Regions from separate parts of the Psychrobacillus sp. FSL K6-1267 genome, predicted to be linked through region 1. Evidence: riboswitches for the same ligand, from Rfam matches in the RefSeq annotation. Region 1 holds a riboswitch; the other holds the start of a gene.
What was found. A riboswitch is a leader RNA that binds a small molecule or an ion and turns the genes downstream of it on or off. The one in region 1 is predicted to bind S-adenosylmethionine.

Region 2: another riboswitch for S-adenosylmethionine. It lies ahead of MHB55_RS15180 (methionine ABC transporter ATP-binding protein); the one in region 1 lies ahead of MHB55_RS02445 (methionine biosynthesis PLP-dependent protein).

Annotation. Positions count from the first base shown of each region.
Region 1 covers NZ_JBBOOR010000001.1:499,282-502,748, reverse strand. Annotated here, with positions in the region: gene MHB55_RS02450 (ABC transporter ATP-binding protein) at 1-1,195, shown strand, start outside; SAM riboswitch class I at 1,265-1,369, shown strand; gene MHB55_RS02445 (methionine biosynthesis PLP-dependent protein) at 1,537-2,655, shown strand; gene metC (cystathionine beta-lyase) at 2,664-3,467, shown strand, end outside.
Region 2 covers NZ_JBBOOR010000001.1:2,941,759-2,945,225, forward strand. Annotated here, with positions in the region: gene MHB55_RS15175 (methionine ABC transporter permease) at 1-165, opposite strand, end outside; gene MHB55_RS15180 (methionine ABC transporter ATP-binding protein) at 158-1,183, opposite strand; SAM riboswitch class I at 1,275-1,379, opposite strand; gene MHB55_RS15185 (thioredoxin family protein) at 1,419-1,739, opposite strand; gene MHB55_RS15190 (toprim domain-containing protein) at 1,751-2,101, opposite strand; gene gcvH (glycine cleavage system protein GcvH) at 2,178-2,558, opposite strand; gene MHB55_RS15200 (arsenate reductase family protein) at 2,631-2,993, opposite strand.

The sequences.
Region 1 (3,467 bases):
AACTGCACTAGACGTTACCATTCAGGCTCAGATTTTGAATTTAATGAAGGATATGCAGCAAAGATTTGGCACCTCCATTATTTTAATCACTCATGATTTGGGTGTAGTTGCAGGTATGTGCGATCGAGTGGCAGTTATGAAAAATGGCGAAATTGTAGAAACCGGGACAACTGAAAAGATATTTGAAAATCCTCAGCATGACTATACAAAAAAATTATTAAATGCACTTCCTCGTTTAGATGAAAGGAAGAAACCCAAGAGACCACCGCTTCGTTCCATTGGTTTAGAAAATGGCAAGCCGTTATTAGAGGTCAAATCTTTAAAGCAGCATTTCCAATTAGGCAAAGGGAATGTGCTGAAGGCCGTGGATGATATCAGCTTCTTCATCAAACCTGGAGAAACCCTTGGACTTGTAGGAGAATCTGGCTCAGGAAAATCAACTACCGGTCGGTCCATTCTTCGGTTACATGAGCCTACGGATGGAGATGTGCTTTATCAGGGAATCGCCATCAACCGTTTGAGTAAAAGTGAATTAAAAACGATGCGACGACATATGCAGATTATCTTTCAGGATCCGTATTCTTCCTTAAATCCTCGTTTAAAGGTGTTAGATATTATCGGCCAGGCATTAGATATTCATCGTTTGAGCAAAAATGCAGAGGAAAGAAAACAACGTGTAGAAGAGTTACTAAAAATGGTAGGGTTGGATTCCTCCCATGCCATGCGTTATCCACATGAGTTTTCAGGTGGACAACGACAACGAATCGGCATTGCCCGAGCACTGGCAGTAGAGCCTGACTTTATCGTCTGTGATGAACCACTATCAGCTTTAGACGTTTCTATACAGGCACAAATTGTAGAACTACTAGAGGATTTACAGCATAGACTAGGTCTAACTTACCTTTTCATCGCACATGATCTATCTATGGTTAAGCATATTAGTGATCGGGTAGCGGTGATGTATGCTGGTAAAATTGTGGAGCTTGCGGAAAGTGAAGAGCTTTATTCTAACCCACAACATCCTTATACAAAATCCCTATTAGCAGCAATCCCTATTCCTGATCCTAAGGTAGAAGCTAAGAAAAAAAGGAAGCTTTTGGAGGAATCAAATGTAGAGGATAGATATCAATTGAAGCAATCTAAGCTTGTGGAAGTTTCCTCCGGTCACTGGGTAGCAATTCCAAATGTGAAATAACTCTTGAATTTATATTCATCCCATGATAAACTTACTTATCGCTAAATTTTGAAAATTATATATTTTTATTTCTTATCAAGAGAGACGGAGGGATTGGCCCTATGATGTCTCAGCAACCAGCCATTATAGGTGTGGTGCTAAATCCAATAGACATTTTTGTCTTGAAGATAAGAAGAATGACTTCAATCTATATTGGGGGTTCTCTTCTTATGAAGAGAGCCCTCTTTTTATTTGGCAAAATGCTTCTATTCTATATTTATCCTGAATTTTTTTATCTTAGAGTCTACTTTGTGATTTATTTTAGAAATGTTGAACCTATTAATAATAAGAGGTGAATAACAATGTCCAAAACTCACATTAATACACAATTAGTTCAATTAGGTAATCATTGTGATCCAAAAACTGGAGCAGTTAATCCTCCTATCTATTTATCCACAGCCTATAAACATCATGGTCTTGGCCAATCTACCGGCTATGACTATACTCGAACTAAAAACCCTACACGAGCTATTTTAGAGGAGGGAATAGCCAAGCTAGAGCAAGGCGATACAGGATTTGCCTGTAGTTCGGGAATGGCAGCCATTCAATTGGTCCTTTCCCTTTTCCGTTCAGGTAATGAATTGATTGCCCCAGAGGACTTATATGGAGGTACTTATCGCCTTTTCAATCAATATTCTGACTCCTATAATATTAGGACTATTTATAGTAAATTTACCTCTTACGTAGAGGTGGAATCTCTTATTACCAAAAATACGAAGGCAATCTTTCTTGAAACACCTACTAATCCGTTAATGCAAGAGATTGATATTCAGCTATACGCGGAGTTAGCTAAGAAGCATGAGTTACTTTTAATTGTGGATAATACCTTCTTAACTCCTTTTTTACAGAGGCCAATAGAACTTGGCGCAGACATTGTCATACATAGTGCTACTAAATATATCGGAGGTCACAATGATGTACTGGCTGGGTTGGTTGTATCAAAAGGCATTAAATTGGGCGAGAAATTACAGGCTAACCATAACGCAGCAGGTGCAGTCCTTTCACCATTTGATTCATGGCTGTTGATACGTGGTTTAAAAACTCTCCATCTAAGAATGAAACAGCATGAAGCAAACGCAAAGAAGTTAGTAAAATTTTTAGAGCAACAGCATTTAATAAAAGATGTTCTCTATGCAGGCAAGGGTGGCATGCTCTCCTTCCGTCTTCAAAGAAGCGAACTGGTAGGTCCTTTTTTAGAAAAGCTAAAGTTAATCATATTTGCTGAAAGTCTTGGTGGTGTGGAAAGCTTCATTACTTACCCTGCCACTCAAACACACGCAGATATACCAGAATCTGAACGGATTGCTCGGGGAGTAGATAATAGTTTATTAAGGTTTTCTGTTGGTATTGAGGAAGCGGAAGATTTAATCAATGACCTAAAGCAAGTATTTGTAGCTTTAGAGAAGGAGGTTATTGTTTAATGGAGTCTATTCATCAACAACTTGAAACTAGTTTAATTACTGCTTCAACTCGAGGTAATTATGAAAGAAGAACCGGTGCTGTGAATGTTCCAATCTATTTATCTTCTACCTTCCATCAGGAAAGTTTGGATAGCTTCGGCCCCTTTGATTATAGTCGGTCTGGTAATCCAACCAGAGAAGCATTAGAAAAAACCATAGCAGAGCTAGAGGGTGGTACGCGAGGATTTGCTTTCGCTTCTGGTCTGGCAGCGATATCAACCTCTTTAATGCTGTTATCTGCCGGAGACCATATAATCATGACGGAGGACGTTTATGGTGGCACCTTTCGCTTTGTGACAGAGGTTTTACCTCGCTTTGGTATAGAGCATTCTTTTGTTAACCTTTCTAATTTAGATGCTGTTGAGCAGGCAATTCAGTCCAATACCAAACTAATATATATAGAAACTCCCTCAAATCCGAGAGTAGGTATAACTGATATTGCCGGTATTGTAGACATAGCTAAAGCCAATAATTGTCTAACCTTTTTAGACAATACCTTCATGACACCACTCTACCAAAGGCCGCTCGAATTAGGTGTAGACGTTGTTTTGCATAGTGCAACTAAGTTCTTGTCTGGACATAGTGATATCATTGCCGGCCTTGCAGTTACAAAGGATGAGTTGCTTGGTAGCAAGTTAGGTTTTCTTCAAAATTCCTTTGGAGCCATACTGGGTGTTCAAGATTCCTATACACTCATACAGGGCATTAAAACAACAAGTGTGCGCTTCGAAAAATCTACGGAGACGGCTATTAGTTTGGTCAATTATCTAGCA
Region 2 (3,467 bases), 2.4 Mb from region 1:
TTTATTCGCCCAAGCCTGATGTGGGCTTGTCAAAAATAATAAAAGTCCTAAAATTAGTCCAAAGATTGCTGTGAGTACCGTAGAAACTGCTGTCATATACAGGGTTTCTAGAGTAGCGTCCCACATTTTAGGCCAATCAACATTTGGAAATAACGATTCAATCATTGTTGATCACCTCAGTGTTTACTTTTTGCGAGTGGATAAATTGTATTGCATCCTCCACGGCTTGGTCATTTCCATCGATTTGAAGAATTAGTGTACCGAAAGCTCCACTCTTCGTATGAGAGATGTTACCTTGCACAATATTAACTTCTAAATCAAACTGTTTGATTAATCTTGAAAGAATTGGCTGCTCTGTGGTTTCACCGACAAAAACGAGCTTGACTAGCTTACCATTTGGATAAAGCTGGACTAGTTTTTGAATCGTTTGCACTGGCTGGTTGGAATCAGAAATTTGAGAGACGAAACGTTTAGTAATAGCCTGTTGTGGCTTTTGGAAAACCTCTAGCACATCTCCCTCTTCTACAACTTGCCCATTTTCCATAACAGCTACTCGGTTACAAATCTTTTGAATAACTTGCATTTCGTGTGTAATCAATACAATTGTTAATCCTAGTTTTTCGTTGATGCTGACTAGTAGGTCTAGTATTGAATCGGTCGTTTCAGGATCAAGAGCAGATGTTGCCTCATCACAAAGCAATACCTCTGGTCCATTAGCTAAAGCCCTAGCAATTCCTACACGCTGCTTTTGCCCACCAGATAATTGTGAAGGATAAGAATCTCCTCTGCCCTCTAGACCAACAAGGTTCAAAAGCTCCTCTACTCTGGCTTTTCTTTTGTCCTTCGGAACTCCAGCAATTTCTAGAGGAAATGCTATATTTTCAGCGACTGTTCTCGACCATAAAAGATTGAAATGCTGGAAGATCATACTTACCTTTTGACGGAAGCCACGGAGCTTCTCCTCATTTATGGAAGTAATCTCTTGCCCATTCACAACTATTTGGCCGACAGAAGGTTTTTCTAAGCCATTCAATAAGCGGATCAATGTACTTTTACCGGCTCCGCTATAACCAATAATCCCAAATATTTCTCCACGCTGTATGTCCAGATTTACATTATCAACAGCAACGATTTCTCCTTGCTTTGTAATAAATCTTTTCGAAACTTCCTTTAAACTAATCATGTAAATCTAGCCACCTTTCCTATTAAAAAACCCCTTCTGCAAAAGAGCAGAAGGGGTGTAGGTTATCAATTTCAAATAACACTCATCCATTCTCTCATTTCTCAAAGCTATAGCTTTGCGTGACTTGGCACCATTTCACTTTCGCGACGGTTGCCGGGCTTCGTAGGGCACTTCCCTCCACCTCTCTCAATAAGAGCGACACTATTAAATTATTTTTTCAACACAACGAATGTTATCATAGGATCTTGTTTTCGTCAATAGTTTTTATTGTTTCCAATAGATAGGGTACGGATTGAAACGCATAAATCTTTTTTTCTACCCTGCCATTTTTAGATATTAATAAGCAAGGTACACTTTCAATTTCTTGTTCTATTGCCAAATCACCAAGAAAGTTAATATTTGCTTGGCCAATTGGATCAGAAACCATCTCTTTAATGACGTTTATCATCTTGCTTGCAATCTGACACGTACCACACATAGGGGTATAAATATAAAATAAGGAAAGTGGAGAGTTATCTTTTATGCTTTCCCATTGCTCTTTAGTCCACTCATTCATTACACATCATCCTAAGGCAAAAATTCTTTTTTCACCTTAATATTAACACGTTTTAATATGGATGCCAAAACCTTCGCCGGGGTATTCGCCACTTCACCATACATAGGATTTGTATAGAGGTGAATTGCCTCAGGATATTCCTTCCTGACAACCGAGCGTATTTGTTCGCCAGATTTGTCGGCATCTAGAAAAGCATAAATCGGCAAGCCATCATAAGGGCTTAAAAGCTCCTCCAATTTTACATCGGATATCGTTCCATTTGTACAAATGATTTCTGGAGATTCATCGAGAAGGGTCAACAATTGTAGTTTATCAGACCTTCCCTCGACGAGAATTATTTTATCACTAAATACATGTGCCATTTAGCTTCTCTCCCAACTTGTTACCTTTCCTTTATTATATGAAAAAAACGCCGATTATTAACCGGCGTTTTCATTATTACTCTGCAATTAATTCTTCATACTTTTCTGGAGACAATAAGCTGTCCACTTCTGATAAATCAGAAGGCTCAACAACGATCATCCAAGCATTTTCATAAGGTGATTCATTAACGAATTCGGGGCTATCTTCTAGCTCAGCATTTACTTCCACTACTTTACCGCTAATTGGTGCATATAGTTCCGAAACTGTTTTTACTGATTCAACGCTACCAAAAGCATCTCCTGCTTTAATTTCATCTCCAACTTGTGGAAGTTCAACAAAAACGATGTCTCCTAGTTCTGATTGCGCAAAATGAGTAATACCGATGCGGACATTTCCATCCTCATTTTTAACCCATTCATGTTCAGCTGAGTACTTAAAATCTTTAGGCACGCTCATAAATAAACCCCTCTCAATTAAATATTCCATCTATTTAATATTCACATATTTCCCTAGTAAATACAAGGTACTTTAAGAGGTTTTCCACATGTCCTCAAACTGCTCTTCCTTGAAACCAAGTGTAAGCTTGTTTCCATCATAAACAAGTGGGCGTTTAATAAGCTTTCCATCCGAAGCAAGCAGCTCCAACTGTTCATCCTCCGACATAGTAGGAAGCTTGTCCTTCAGTTGCAATTCACGGTACTTCACTCCACTAGTATTAAAGAACTTTTTAAGCTCATAGTCTCCGTTAGCTACCATCTCTTTTAAAAGTTCTTTTGATGGTGGCGCATCTACAATATGGTGATTCTCGAATTGTACTTGATTGTCTCTCAACCATTTGCTAGCTTTGTTACAAGTACTACATTTAGGATAACCGTAAAATTTTATAGTCATTTAAATCTCACCTTTTTCTTTTTATCATAATAATATTTTGCTGCTCATGCAAGAGGGATCAAACCAAGTTTTAAATTTCAATATTTTATAGTACATTCTATTAATAAGTAAAACCGCTTCTATATAGTTTCCCTTACTAGAATGCAGCTAACTCATTCTTTTCAATTGACCCTTAGGATCAAGCGCAATTAGAGATAGTATTTTGCTGAACGGTCATATATTTTTCTATCCGGTCATAAATCCTTGCTATGCGGTTATAAATATTTTTATCCGGTCATAAAATTGTGCTATCCGGTCATAAAACTGTGCTATCCGGTCATAAAACTGAACTATCCGGTCATAAACTTAATTCCACTTAAAAAGTTGCTGGATTTCGTTGCTAATTATGCTTTTTTGTTATGATTTCTCCTGAGTGATCAATTACTTATGTAAAAAACTGCCCTCAGGAGTCAATAGGAGACTCTTGAGGGCAGT